Desulfurobacterium sp. TC5-1: one gene and its partner. The protein of the gene in region 2 interacts with the protein of the main gene of each other region in a pairwise test. Links are inferred from orthologs where the notes say so. Each region holds a gene or a part of one and is shown on either strand. Other genes may lie near its edges.

What was found.
Region 1: the proteins of H153_RS0108355 (region 2) and groL interact in binary tests that used the Escherichia coli proteins (3 or more experiments, as listed by UniProt). The link is inferred for Desulfurobacterium sp. TC5-1 from one-to-one orthologs.

Annotation. Positions count from the first base shown.
Region 1 is NZ_ATXC01000001.1:934,310-943,006, forward strand. What follows is about bases 3,057-6,032. They hold groL (chaperonin GroEL), read right to left. Parts: upstream 5,379-6,032; coding sequence 3,735-5,378; downstream 3,057-3,734. Other genes in these bases: H153_RS0104800 (type III pantothenate kinase), read left to right, coding at 3,057-3,692; groES (co-chaperone GroES), read right to left, coding at 5,405-5,692; H153_RS09920 (prepilin-type N-terminal cleavage/methylation domain-containing protein), read right to left, coding at 5,828-6,032. Also shown: cysK (cysteine synthase A), read right to left, coding at 1-681; H153_RS0104790 (tRNA (guanine-N1)-methyltransferase), read right to left, coding at 653-1,747; bifunctional glutamate N-acetyltransferase/amino-acid acetyltransferase ArgJ, read left to right, coding at 1,838-3,016; more of H153_RS0104800, read left to right, coding at 3,018-3,056; more of H153_RS09920, read right to left, coding at 6,033-6,226; H153_RS10260 (prepilin-type N-terminal cleavage/methylation domain-containing protein), read right to left, coding at 6,323-6,673; rfaE1 (D-glycero-beta-D-manno-heptose-7-phosphate kinase), read left to right, coding at 6,960-7,922; H153_RS0104830 (peroxiredoxin), read right to left, coding at 7,934-8,593.
Region 2 is NZ_ATXC01000002.1:140,228-146,654, reverse strand. Bases 3,659-6,425 are described here. They hold H153_RS0108355 (ABC transporter ATP-binding protein), read right to left. Parts: upstream 5,544-6,425; coding sequence 4,773-5,543; downstream 3,659-4,772. Other genes in these bases: H153_RS0108350 (ABC transporter permease), read right to left, coding at 5,554-6,333; H153_RS0108360 (MlaD family protein), read right to left, coding at 3,659-4,776. Also shown: H153_RS0108385 (sigma-54 dependent transcriptional regulator), read right to left, coding at 1-458; H153_RS0108380 (ATP-binding protein), read right to left, coding at 436-1,449; H153_RS0108375 (hypothetical protein), read right to left, coding at 1,446-1,838; 23S rRNA (guanosine(2251)-2'-O)-methyltransferase RlmB, read right to left, coding at 1,850-2,554; imidazole glycerol phosphate synthase subunit HisH, read right to left, coding at 2,554-3,171; more of H153_RS0108360, read right to left, coding at 3,187-3,658. UniProt on the Escherichia coli protein: Part of the ABC transporter complex MlaFEDB, which is involved in a phospholipid transport pathway that maintains lipid asymmetry in the outer membrane by retrograde trafficking of phospholipids from the outer membrane to the inner membrane.

The DNA of each region.
Region 1 (8,697 bases), on a different replicon or contig from region 2:
AGGAATAAAACCGGCACCTATTCCCTGAATCTTATGGATGCCGGGTTTGCTTCCGGATATAACAGCGGATTCTTCAGGTTCTACCGCAACAATAACGGCATCAGGATTTACCTCTTTAAACCTTCTGCCAACACCCGTTAACGTGCCGCCTGTTCCGACTCCGGCTACAAAAGAACCGGGAATCTCTCCAAGCTGTTCCAGTATCTCAACAGCAGTACCTTCATAGTGAGCTTTTATATTTGCAGGATTTTTAAACTGCCGGGCAGGAAAGTATAAATCGGAATTTTCAGATATTCGCCTTTCAACCTCTCTAATAGCACCGGGGATTCCAAGAGAAGCAGGCGTTAAAATAAGTTCAGCACCGTAAGCCTTCAGTATCTTCTTTCTCTCCTCACTCATGTTTTCCGGCATAACAATCGTGCAGCCGTAACCTTTTGCAGCACAGACAAGGGCAAGACCTATTCCCGTGTTTCCGCTTGTAGCCTCTATTACTCTCTTTCCCTTCTTTAAAAGCCCTCTTTTCTCTGCATCCTCAACAATCGAAAGGGCAACTCTGTCCTTTATACTGCCGCCGGGATTAAACATTTCAAGTTTTGCGTAAAAGGTCACACCTTCAACGGTAAGTTCAAAAAGAGGCGTATTTCCAATAAGTTCAAGGATACTTCTTGACAATATACCCATCAATTAAACCCTCTATCTGCAAAATTTTTCTGCCTTTTACAGCTTCTTCTTTTATTATTTTATCAAGAATTTCATCTTTTACGACTGTAAATCCGTTTACGTGCTTTGAAGCCTTGCGAAAGTGGAAATCTTTAAGGGAAAATTCCTCAGCAAGTTGATTGTAAAAAGAGAGCGGTAAACATTTATGAACGCCGTTTACATCTTTAATTCTTTTTAAATTAGCGGTAACGGATTCTCTCGCAATCCTTAACTTTGCCTGTCTGGTAAGATTCCGTCTTATAACCTCCTCAAGGGAATCGGTGCACGTGAGAAAATCACACAACAGCTTTGTAAGTTCGTTGATTCTGTCTGAAACCGGAAGTATTGAACCTCTGTAAGCAATTTTTCTATGAACAGCCCCACGGTAAATTTCAGCGGTAGCACCTTTTAACCGCTCACCGTGATCAACAATACCTCCAAAAACAAGGACAGTATCTTCATCAACATCGTCCCGCGTCAGCGTCTCATCAGCATTCGGATCAAGGACGACAATACGCTTTTTTAAAGGTTTAGAACAAATCTCAAACGGAACATCCGGCGTAAAGAACTCTTTTAGATAAGGCACACAGTAGCCTTCACTATCTATAAGATAAAAGTTCTCAGGCGTAAAGTAATCTTTAACAACACCGAACATAATCTCAAGCTGATTAAAAAGACTCCTCTTCTCCTTATCAATCAATGAAGGGAAAAATCGCATGTCAACAGCAATGTCCGGATACGAAAAATCCTCTCTTGATATGATAGAAACACCTTTAAAACTACCACTTGACTTTAGAATAACTGCATCAGCTATAGCGCTACCAGTTGAAAAGAGCAGGTTTACACCACCAACACTATCAAGAATTCTACCGGGAAGAATCTCACCAAATTCTTCCTTTCCAACAACCTTAAACCTGCCCGTAGCAACAAGGTAGGCAAGTCTGTTAAAAAGGTCGCCTCTTCCCGGCTTCCTCAAGTATTTGACATTCTCAATACCTGCACGTTTTAAGCGCTCCGCAAAAATCTCCTTTGCTCTCTTAAAAATCATCTCTCTCCTTCTTATGCTTTCTGTTTTCCTTAAATTTAAAGCCAGCACTCATAAATGCTAAAATGAGAAAAAAATAGCGAGAGGTTGCAGGTGAAAGGAATAGCTGATGTAAAAGGCTTTTTATGTGGAACTGGAAAGGGCAACATAAAGAACACCCTCAAACCATCAAATAAAAAAGATATTCTGGTGATAGTTTCCGAAAAACCGGCAACGGCAGCGGCGGTCTTTACAACAAACGATGTTAAGGCTGCACCGGTTAAACTGTCTCAAAAATTGGTTAAAGCCTATGAAAAAGTCCACGGTATCGTTGCAAACAGCGGAAATGCAAATGCCTGCACTGGCGAAAGGGGAATGAAAGACGCTGAAACAATGGCAAAAATCTGCCAGAACCTTACGGGAAAATCACCGTTTTTAGTCGCATCAACAGGTGTAATAGGCGAATTTCTACCAATGGACAGAATGGAAAAAGGGATAGAAGAAGCGGTAGAAAACTTGGGAAAGGCAACCTCTAAAGAGGCTGCCCAGGCTATAATGACAACCGATACATTCCCGAAAACCGCCTTCTTTGAAGGAAAAGGTTTTACCATCGGCGGAATAGCAAAAGGGGCAGGTATGATAGACCCTGCAATGGCAACGATGCTTTCGTTCATCGCTACAGACGCAGAGATAGACAAAAAATTGCTTGAAAAAGCGTTAAGAGAGGCAAACGAAATAAGCTTTAACGCAATAACCGTTGATGGTGACATGAGCACCAACGATACTGTATTCTTCCTTGCAAACGGTACATCAGGAAAGAGAATAACGGAAGAAAATTACGGCGAATTTTTAGATGGTTTGAAAGAAGTGATGAAATCCCTTGCCTACCAGATTGTAAAAGACGGAGAAGGCGCAACAAAAGTGGTGAGGATTAAAGTCATCGGTGCAAGGACAAAAGAAGAAGCAAGGAAAGTGGCAAGGAAAATTGCCCTTTCACCTTTAGTAAAAACGGCTGTTTTTGGCTGCGACCCTAACTGGGGAAGAATCATAGCAGCAGCCGGCAGCGCAGGCGTAAAATTAGTGGAAGAGAAAACCGAACTTAAAATCGGCGGTTACCTCCTCTTTAAAGGGACAAAGACAGACTACGACGAAACCGTCGTGCATAAGTACATGAAAAAAAGTGAAGAGATTGTGATAGAAGTTAACCTTAACCTTGGCAGCGCATTTTTTGAATACTTAACCTGCGACTTTAGCTATGAATATGTGAAAATAAACGCTGAATACAGGACTTAAAATGGTTGCCCTGATAGATGCAGGAAACAGTTTTGTAAAAGTTGTTTTCTGGAACGGCAAAACGTTTGAAAATGCAATTCAGATACCGACAGGGGAAGTCAGGAAATTTTTTCCTGTAAAAGGTGAATCGGCAGTTATCTCAAGCGTAGTTCCGTCACTTAATGAAACTTTTAAGAAAGCCTTCAAAAAAACAACTTTCGTAAACGCCCGGATACCGCTTCCTGTAAAGATAGACTACAAAAACCCTGAAAGGTTGGGCGCTGACAGAATAGCCCTCGCCTGCGGAATTTTAGACTACGAAAACAGCGGCATAGTTGTGTCTGCAGGAACAACAGTAGTTGTTGATATAGTTATTGAAAAAACTTTTATCGGCGGAATCATTCTGCCAGGAGTGAAAGCAATCCATAGGGCGCTGAATCTTGTTACAGAACAGCTTCCAGAAGTGGAAAACAGATTTATAGACAAACTCCCTGGAAAGTCAACAGCAGAATGCATAAAAGTGGGAACAGCCCTCGCACTAAAAGGTGCCGTTAAAGAGGTAATGGAAAAGTATTCAGGCTTACCGGTCGTATTTACAGGCGGCTACGGAAATATTTTAAAAGAAATGATTGGAAAAGGAACCTATGATCCGTTCCTGATTTTTAAGGGAATGGTGAAAATTGTGAAGGAAAAATAAAAAGAGGGGGCGTATGCCCCCTCTTCTACCTTAAATCTGTCATTAATATTCAGGCATTGGAGGTACGTTCTTCTCTTCTTTCTCAGGAATTTCAGTAATTGTGGCCTCTGTTGTGAGGAGAAGGCCGGCAACTGAAGCAGCGTTTTGAAGAGCAACCCTCTCAACCTTGGTTGGGTCAATTACACCTGCTGCTACAAGGTCTTCATATTCACCTTTTCTTGCGTTGAATCCGTAGTTTATGCCTTTCTCGTTGATAAGCTCTTTAACCTTCTCAACAACAACCTGTCCGGCGTAACCTGCGTTCTCAGCAATCTGCCTCAATGGTGCTTCAACAGCTTTCTTAACTATCTCAACACCATGCTTTCTGTCAATTTCGTTAGCTTCGTCAAGCTCTTTTATAAGCTCATCAAGCTTCCTTGCAGCAGCAAGGAGTGCTGTTCCACCACCGGGAACAATACCCTCTTCTACTGCAGCTCTTGTTGCGTGAAGTGCATCTTCAACCCTTGCCTTCTTCTCTTTAAGTTCAGCTTCAGTAGCAGCACCTACCTTGATGATAGCTACACCACCTGCAAGCTTGGCAAGTCTTTCCTGAAGCTTCTCTTTATCGTACTCAGAAGTTGCCTTTTCAAGCTCTGCCTTAATCTGCTTAATTCTTGCTTCAATCTCTTCCGGCTTACCTTTACCGCCGATAATAGTCGTGTGCTCTTTGTCAACAACAACCTTGTCAGCCTGACCAAGCATATCAAGTGTAACGTTTTCAAGCTTGATGCCAAGGTCTTCAAGGATAGCCTGTCCACCTGTAAGGATAGCAATATCCTGAAGCATAGCCTTTCTTCTTTCACCAAAACCAGGTGCTTTAACCGCACATACGCTTAATGTTCCACGGAGCTTGTTAACAACGAGTGTTGCCAGAGCTTCACCTTCCACATCTTCAGCGATGATGAGAAGTGGTCTTCCCTCTCTTGCAACAGATTCAAGAACTGGAAGAAGCTCTCTTATGTTTGAAATCTTCTTACCGTAGATGAGAATGTAAGGATTCTCAAGAACAGCTTCCATCTTGTCAGGATCTGTTACGAAGTATGGTGAGAGATAACCTCTGTCAAACTGCATACCCTCAACAACTTTAAGTTCTGTCTTGAGCCCTTTAGCCTCTTCAACAGTGATAACGCCTTCCTTGCCTACTTTATCCATAGCTTCAGCGATGAGCTCGCCAATCTCTTTATCGTAGTTTGCAGAAATTGTTGCAACCTGAGCAATCTGCTCCTTTGTCTCAACAGGCTTTGATATTGCCTTAAGCTCTTCTACAATCTTCTCAACAGCAGCGTCAACACCTCTTTTAAGCTCAATGGCATTATCGCCGGCAGTTACAAACTTGAGACCGTCGTTAAAGATAGCCTGAGCAAGAACAGTAGCTGTTGTCGTTCCGTCACCGGCCTTGTCAGCTGTCTTTTGAGCAACCTCTTTAACAAGCTGAGCACCAATGTTCTCAATTGGATCCACAAGCTCAATCTCTTTTGCAACAGTAACACCGTCTTTTGTAACAAGTGGTGAACCGAACTTCCTTTCAATAACAACGTTTCTACCACCAGGACCCATTGTTGCCTTTACAGCGTTGGCAAGCTTATCAACACCTATCTTAACTTTCTGCCTTGCTTCATCAGCAAATCTAATATCTTTTCCTGCCATGGTTCTCACCTCCTCCTTGAATTTTTTTACTCAACGATGGCAAGGATGTCTTCTTCTCTGATGATGAGATACTTTTCACCATCAAGCTCAACTTCGTTCCCTGCATACTTGCTGTAGAGAACCCTGTCACCGGCTTTAACCTTGAGAGGTCTTACCTCACCGTTGTCAAGAAGTTTCCCTTCACCAACGGCAACAACTTCTCCAATTTGAGACTCTTCCTTAGCGGTATCTGGAAGGATAATTCCACCAGCGGTCTTCTGCTCCATCTCAACTTTCTTTACAACCACCCTATCGTAGAGAGGCTTTAACTTCATCGTCACACCCTCCTTTTTCTGGATTTTTAGCACTCACCTAAGGTGAGTGCTAATCAGGTTCGGTATATAATTTAGACGGAAGGTGTAAAGTGTCAAGAGAATCACCCGATAAAAAACAAAAATAAAGGAAGGTTTTCAGGGAGTTTGATAACAATGAATAAAACCGTTTACATGTCCGTAAGCAGTATCGATATCACAAACGATTTTTATTCCGTGAACGTGGAAAGTGCAGTTAGAATTGGCAATTTTAATGTAAGAGTTTGCCGCAGAAGAATTTGAAGCATTACTAAAATCAATTACCAGAGTACAGGTATCACTGGAATCATAAACTCTACATACCTTTGTAAGTGTTCCGTTATTGGCAAACTGAGCCATAAGCTCTCCGGCACAGGTAATCAAGTCTGACTGCACTCTTGAAACAACAGCTTTTTCTTTATAATTAACAAATGTTTGAACAGCCACCAGTGAAAGTATAGAAATAATGGAAATAACAATAAGAAGTTCTATTAATGAAAAAGCCCCCCTTTTGTTCATCCAATTCTCCCCTGCATAATTATATACACATAAATTAAATAAAACCGCGCCCGGGCAATCCGGACGCGCAGATATCAAATTTGACAGGAAAATTTATTATTGTGGCGTGCAAGTAATGGTATTTGTATTACTGTCAACGGAACAAGAAACATTATGACCTTTCACTTTAAAAGTTGTTGGACTAATACCTGTAAGTGTACCGGTAGAATTTAATGTAATAGTAGCGTTTGTATTGTTATCATCTTTCACTGGGCAGATATAAGTTGTATTGCCCGTATCGGCAAACTGAGCCAAGGCTGCAGTAACGCAGGAAGCCAGCGTTGATTGAACATTTGCCGCAGCCGCCTTTCTTACATAGTTGGTGTACTGCGGAATAGCAATCGCGGCAAGGATTGCAATAATTGCCACGACGATGAGAAGTTCTACCAGCGTAAACGCCTTTCTCATGATGTACCTCCTTTTCTATAAAAGTTTTTTTGTAGGCTTTTTTAAAACCTCACTAACTTGTATTAGCATTTACCGTGCCAGGTTTATGGTTTTAATGGTAAAAACTAAAGATACATGCCGTGCACCATAAAATCAGTCTTAATTGCAATTTACAGCTGCAGACAAAAATCCCCATAAAGCAGGTGACAAAATTTGTCACTTATCCGGCTGAATCAAAATTCAGGTGACAATAATTGTCACCTCAAAAGATGGTATCATTTGTTAACTCAGGCTCAGGAGAGAAGCAGTGAAAGGAATAACCAAAAAGTTCAGAGGAAAGAAAATACTGGTTATCGGCGATCTGATGATAGACGAGTACATTTCTGGAAAGGTTGAAAGGATTTCACCGGAAGCACCCGTTCCGGTTGTGGAGGCAAAAGAGACAACGGCAAAACCGGGAGGTGCGGCAAACGTTGCGGTAAACTTAAAAACGCTGGGAGCAAAGCCTATCGTTCTTGGCGTGGTTGGAAACGATGAAAAGGGAAAGATGTTAGAGCAGATGCTGAAAAAAAGAGGAATTGACACTTCCCTTCTGATAAAGGATGAAACGAGGCCGACAACCGTAAAAACAAGAATCATAGCCGGCGCTCAGCAGCTTCTTAGAGTTGATTGGGAATCAAAAGAGTATTTAAACAGGGAGATTGTCCTTAAAATAATAGAAGAGTTCAGGGAAGATTTCAGGAACTTTGACGGAATAATTATTTCAGATTACGGAAAAGGGGTTATTACAGAAGAGCTTTTTAAAGCTGCAGCAGAAGTAAAAAAAAGCGGCAAAATTGTAACCCTTGACCCTAAAGAGAGAAATTTTCATCTCTACCACGATGTAACAGCTATGACGCCAAACATGAAAGAGACATACCAGGCTGTCGGCATATACCCTGAAACGGAAGAAACTGCAGAAAAAGCCGGAAAAAAACTGATTGAAAAGTTTAAGCTTGATTTTGCACTGATAACAAGAAGCGAAAAAGGCATGAGCCTGATAAAGAGAGACAAAAGCTACCACATACCGGCAAAAGCCAAGCAGGTTTATGATGTTACAGGAGCCGGAGATACGGTTATAGCGGTTTTCACTCTATCTTTAGTTGCCGGCGCATCACCGGAAAAAGCCGCGGAAATTGCAAACATTGCAGGCGGAATTGTTGTAGGAAAGTTAGGGACAGCCTTTGTTAAACCTGAAGAAATTGAAAAAGCAATAGAGGAAGGGGCGTAACCCCCTCCTTTTTAAAGCCTTTTAAAGCAGAGCCACCAGTCAAAGCACTCAATTTCACCTTTTGAAGCGGCTTCAAGTCTCTGCCTGGCAGTTTCAACATCTGTAGCAGGCGGAATAATCACCTTATCACCAATAAGCTCATTCTCAGGCCAGTTAGCAGGAAGGGCAACACCGTTTTTATCGGACACCTGAAGACCTTTAACTGCCCTTAAAATCTCATCAATATTTCTGCCTAACTCCTGAGGATAGTAAAGAATCAATCTTACAACTCCTTCAGGGTCAACCACAAAAACCGCCCTAACCGTATTTGTACCTTTTCCCGGATGAATAAGACCAAGTACATCGGCAACTGCACCTGTATCGGCAATTATCGGAAACTCGATTTCAACGCCCAGTTTATCCTTTATCCACTCTTCCCACTTAATGTGCGAAAAAACCTGATCAACGCTCAGGCCTATAAGCTCACAATTTAACTCCCTGAACTTATCATACCTTTTCTGGAACGCTACAAATTCTGTCGTGCACACAGGTGTAAAATCGGCAGGATGGCTGAAAAGGACAAACCATTTACCTTTAAATGCTTCAGGTAACCTAATCTTTCCGTGAGTTGTTTGAACTTCAATTTCTGGAAACTTTTCACCCAACAACGGTATTCCTTTTCTCTCTTCCATAAAAACCTCCTTTTCTGAAAATTATTTTTATTTGCATTTATAAATATAGTCCTTCGAAATACAATTGCAACTAATTTTCAATTAATAAACCCTCCTGAAAGGAT
Region 2 (6,427 bases):
ACGGTTGCATCTGTCCTGGCCACTCTTCCTATTAGCTTAAAAACTTCCTGCATCTTTTTGCTTGAGCCTATGATGGCGTCTTCATCTATTACGTCAAGTTCTTCCTTTTCTGTTGAAAAGGTAATTCGGTCAACGATCGTTTTTATGTCTTCAAGTTCAAAAGGTTTGGTAATGTACTCAACGGCACCTCTGTCAATTGCTTTAATCGTGTAGTCCATCGTGCCGTAAGCTGTTAGTATTACTTTAGGGATATCTTTTTCATAAGAGAGGAGGTCTATGCCGCTAATACCGGGCATTTTTATATCTAAAAAGGCCAAATCCGGCTTTTTGGTCTTTAGTATCTCAAGGGCTCTGTTTCCGTCTTCCGCTTCGTAAACTGTGTGCCCCAGGGTTTCAAGATACTTTTTCAGTACTAACCTTATGTTTCTTTCATCGTCAGCTATGAGAATCCTTGCCATTGCCTTTCAGGTCTCCGATAGGTAGATAGATGGATACAGTTGTGCCTTTTCCTTTCTCGCTTTGAACTTCTATTTTACCACCGTGGTTGGTTACAATCTCTTTTGATATGTACATTCCGAGGCCTGTTCCCTTTTCTTTGCCTTTTGTAAAAAACGGTGTGAAGAGGTTTTCCAGGTCTTCTTTTTCCATGCCACTGCCGGTATCTTTTATTTTTATGAAGTAAAAGCCCTTTGGTTGAATTGCGTATCCTGTTTCAATCGTTATGACTTTGTTTTTTGCGTTTTCAAGTGCTTCAATGCTGTTCTTTATAAGGTTAGAGATGACCTGAAACATTCGGTCTTTGTCCATGTAAACTTCAGGCAGGGAAGGGTCAAACCGTCTATCTATCTCTATTCCTTTTTCTTCGAATACCGTTTTAAACGTTTTTAGAACATCGTTTAAAAGTCTGTGTATGTTGTATCTACACCATTTAAGATTTGTGAAGTCAAAGCTTTCAGATATTCTGTCTAAGAACCTCTCTATTCGCTCTATTTCTGAAAGGATGACTTCTAACAGTTCTTCATCAAAGTTTTTTAATGTAAGCATCAGTTTTGCAGAGGCTTTCATTCCACTTAACGGATTGCGGAGTTCATGAGATATGCCTTTTAAAAAGACATCAAAGTGTTCTGCCGGGTTGTCCTTCTTTTTTGTCTTTACGGCGACGACAGCACCTTTTATCTCTTCACCTGAGAAAAACGGAGATATGGACAGTATAAAGCCGTTGACTTCCACGTTGTGAATCTCTATTCCGTCAGTCACGCATTTTTCTATCCATTTTTTGATGTCTGCTGCGAGGATTTCAGAAATGTTTTTACCTTCAAGATATTTCCTTGAGCGGTTCAGTAGCATTTCCAGCTTTTGATTGAAAAAGAAAACCCTTCCCGACCTATCGCATACGGCAATCGGGAAGGGAAGAGAGAATATTAGGTCTGAAAATTCCGGGTTTTTCAAGTGAGTGATATACCTCCCTGTCCGCCTTTTGGAAATTCTTTAATCTTAGAGATGTCAAGGCCGGTTGATGGCAGTTCTATTCCTGCTGCTGCCGCTTTAAACTGTTGATGGAACTCTTTCAATCTTGATCTTTCTCCGACAGGAACGATTGTTACGATCTGGGATTTCATTACGATTGCATCAACGGGTTCGTTTGCAGTTGGATCGACAGGCATTATCGTGGCTTGTGCACCCTGGGATGTTGGTATAAGTGCAAACATACCTGCATCTTTGATTTTCAGGTAGTCATCGCCTATTTCATCTAAGATACCTATGATACCTGAAGAAGGTATTACACCTTCACCTGAAGTTGTTTGAATAAATACAAGTTTTCCCTTGAGATTTTCCATAATTTCCTCCGTTATTTTTGGACTGATAATAAATATAATCCTATGGCTACAGCATTGGAAACGTTTAAAGAATTAACATGTCCTTTCATGGGAATCGTTACGATGTCATCCAACAGTTTTTTTACAGGTTTTGAGATACCTTTCCCTTCAGAGCCGGCAATAAGTCCTACAGGATAGGGAAAAGAGTATCTGCTTATGTCTTTTCCGCCTGCCTCAAGTCCTATTAGCCAACCGCCTTTCTCTTTGAATTCAAACAGACTCTGGCGGAAACTGTTTACTATGGCAAATGGAACGTAGAATACTGCACCGGTTGATGCTTTTACCACGGTGTCCGTTATGGTAACACTTCTGTCTTTAGGGATAACTATCCCTGCGGCACCAAAGGCGTCGGCACTTCTAAAGATGGCACCCAAGTTGTGGGGGTCTTCCACTCTATCTAAAAATAAAAGGTAGCCGCCTGTTGCGATAGTCCTTTCCACAAGTTCATCAAAGGATTTTGGTTCGACAGGGGAGACGAGGGCTACAATGCCCTGATGTTTATCCGTTTTGGAAACTTCGGATAGTTTTTTCCTTCCGGTTTTTACCGTTTTAATCCTCTTTTTCTTTAAAAGGGATAGAATTTCCCGATGTTTAAACCTTTCATCAACATAGACTTTCAGTATAGGGTAGTCTGCCCTTAAGGCTTCCATTATGGGATTAACGCCGTAGATAACCATTAGTTTGTCCCTACCATTTCAAGAAAGTTTGAAAGGAGTTTGAGTCCGGCTTTCTGACTCTTTTCGGGGTGGAATTGAGTGGCTATTATGTTTTCTTTTTCTATAGAAGAGACAAAGTCGATACCGTAGTCTGTTGTTGTAAGGATAACAGACGCATCCTCTGGTTTAACGTAGTAAGAATGGACAAAGTAGAAAAATTCGCCGGTTTTTATACCGTTTAGGAATCTTGATTCTTTTTTGATAGAAACCTGATTCCAGCCCATGTGTGGGATTTTGTACTCATGGGGGAGTTCAAATCTTACAACTTTTCCCTTTATGATGCCAAGTCCTTCTTCTTCGCCGAATTCGTAACCTTTCTCAAAAAGCAGATGGAGTCCGAGGCATATCCCTAAAAAAGGTTTACCCTTTTCAACCTCTCTTATTATGACTTCCCATAGGTTTCTTTCTTTTAAATTTTTAACGGCGTCTTTAAAAGCTCCGACACCTGGCAGAATTATGGCTTCTGCGTCTTTTATCTTATGCATTTCGTCTGTAACAACAACGTTGCCGCCCACGTACTCGACGGCCTTACTAACACTTCTTAAATTTCCCATACCGTAGTCTATAACCGCTATCATCCCTATAACTCCCGATTAAAAAGATGGCATTGAACCCATGAGGTACTTAACATCTTCGTCACCAAAAGATAAACCACTTCCAATAAAGAATCCCCGCCACTTATTGTAGAGAAGTTCATCTCCGCCGAAGTAAAGATACCAGTTTTTGTTTATGTTGTAGGATAAGCCTATTCGCAGATGAGGAGGCAGTTGCTTTCCGTAACCGTCCTTTCTGTCTATGTCCCAGATGGATGTATAAATTTTCCATTTGTTGTCTGGAAAGAGATAATCAATTCCACCACCGGCAGTTGTCTCTATGACGCCACCTCTCAGCACCCACTTTCCATTTTTCAGGAAAAACGGGTCTTTAAAAATTCTTGCGTACTGGAGTGTAAATTCTGTGTCAAAGCTTTGCGTTACCTTCTCATCAATAGATAGAGCACCCGTTGCGTTTGTTATGTAATAGGTTGTGTGGTCTATCTTTCCGTGGGAATCTGCAACAACTTCAAACAGGTAATATCTGTCTTTTGATTCGGGAACAACTCTTAAAGAGATGCCACCTCTTGCGTTGCCTGTGGCGGTGTTTACGTCACCCCTGAATCCTATGTAAACCTTTGTTTGTTCAAATTTGTCGGCAAGTTTACCAAGGGCATGAGCGGCACTTGTGAGGTTTTTGTACAGTGTATCGTCGTTTATTATCTTTGCTATTGTGCCGTTGCCCTGCTGTAGTTTCTTGATAAGTTCATTGAGGTTTCTTGTAGATTTCTTAACATTCTCAATGGCTGCTGAAATGTTTTCTTCGTTCTTTCCGCTTATGAGTCTGTTTATCTGTGTCACAGTTGCGTTTATTTGATCGGCTATTCTTTCTGCCTCAGCTACAAGTTTAGGTGCTTCCTCTGATGAAGTTTTTAAGTTTTTTACGATGTCTCTAATGTCTCCCCTGTTTTCTACGACTATCTCATTAAGCTGTGAAGAGAGTGACTTAAGGTTTTCTGCAATTTCAGGAACGTCACTTTTTAAAAATTCAGACAAAGAAGCAAGGTTTTGGGCGAGTTTTCTCAGGTTTTCTCTGTTGTCTTCCACTGTTGCTGTAACCTGTTCGGTGAGTTTTGTTATCTGATTGAGGAGCAGTGCTATTCTGTTTTTTCCGTCAGGTGTTATTAATGATTGATTTAGAGCGTCAACGGTTTCGTAAATTTTGAGCATAAGCTGGTCGGTTGAAATTGTAGATTTTCCTCTTGTAATAGTTGAGCCGGAAGTCAGAACGGGCGCATTTTCAGAACCGGGGATTATCTCTACGTATTTTTCACCCATTAGTCCCATCGTTTCTATGATTGCATAGGCGTCCTGGTGGAGCGTTACAGGTTTTGTGAACACAACTTTGACTTTTGCTTTTCCGTTTGGTAGCACCTCTATGTTTGTAACTTTTCCGACGCGAACCCCTGCAACCATAACCGGTGCTTCTTCGGCAAGTCCTGCAACGTTGTCAAAGAGAATGTAATATTGGCTGATAGCCCTTTCACTACTGTACTTTAGGGGTTCTATTGTTGTGGCTATTATGCCAAGTCCAAGAAGTCCTGCTATTACAAACGCACCGACCTTTGCCTCTACGGAAAGATTTTTCATCCTCTATACCCCAGATTAGCTGTTATCGGGCCTTCAGGAAGGCCTTCTATAAACTGTCTTACTGCTGGATTTTGAGATTTTTCTATCTCTTCTGGTTTACCAAGTTCCAGTATTTTTCCGTTCCAGAGAATGGCCATTCTATCAGCTATCCTAAAAGCACTGTTGATATCATGGCTGACTACAACGCATGTTTTACCGAGTTCATTTTTAAGCTTTAAGATCATCTTGTCAATTATAGCGGTCATTACGGGGTCAAGTCCCGATGTTGGTTCATCAAACAAGATACATTTGGGGTTTACACAGAGAGCTCTCGCTATGGCAACTCTTTTTCTCATACCGCCGGAGAGTTCAGAAGGGTATAGGTCTTCTGTTCCGTGCATTCCAACGAGGGAAAGGTAACGTTCAGCTTCCTTCCTTGCCTCTTCGGCTGGAATACCTTTGTTTTCAAGGAGAAAGAAGGCGACATTTTCCCATACTGTTAGGGAGTCAAATAGAGCTCCTCCCTGAAAAACATAAGTTAGCTCTTCTCTAAAGTGGAATTTTTCTTCTTCGGATAGAGAAAAAACGTCTTTTCCATATACGATTACTTTTCCTTCATCCGGTGTTACCAGTCCTGATATCTGTTTAAGCAAAACACTTTTGCCCGTTCCTGATGGACCCATTATGACGAAGATTTCACCTTCGTACACGTTGAAAGATACGCCGTTGTGTACGATTTTATTTCCAAAACTTTTCTTTAAATTTTCCACTTTTATGGCTATTTTCATCTATACTCCGTCAGAGGTTCAGGGTTCTTAAAATGTAAGTTATTATGTAGTCAAATATAAGAATGGCCATCGATGATGTGACTACAGCTTTCGTTGTTGCTTCACCGACACCTTTGGCGCCTCCTTTTGTGTAATATCCGTACAGACAGCTTGTCACAGAGAGGATGAAACCAAAGAAAGCAGCTTTGATTAGACCGTGCCATACATCGTCCATAGTCATGAAGTTTTGAGTGTATCTCATAAAAAGGGTGCTGTTGATGTTGAACATTTTTACACCTACTATGTATCCACCGACAAAACCGATAATATCCGATAGAACACTCAGGACAACCGTTCCAACGATGGTTGCATAAACCCTCGGCGTTATAAGGTATTTTATAGGATTAACCGCCATCATTTCGAGGGCATCTATCTGTTCAGTTACCCTCATCGTTCCGATTTCAGCAGCCATTGCTGAACCGGTTCTGGCCGTGACGAGGAGTGCTGTTAAAACGGGGCTTAACTCTCTTGCCATAGAGATACCGACAACTGCACCTATGAGGTATTCTGCGTTAAATCTGTGAAATGCAGTATAGGTTTCAAGTGCTATAACACCGCCGGTGAATAGGGAAGTGATTGCTATAACCGGGAAGGAATCTGCTCCTATCGTGGCCAGGTAGTAGAAGTATCTCCCTGCTTTCAAGGGCTTTTTAAATGCAAGGGATACGGCCTTTCCAGCGATTAAAAACCATCTCCCGATAAATTCGAGGAATCCAATGACTATCTTACCGGTGATTTCAAAAAGTTTCACAGGTTAAACCTCTCAAGTTCCGGAAATTAATATCCTAATTCTACTATAGTGGCTAAAGTGAGGCTTTTCAGGTTGGATTTAACAAATCTGTCAT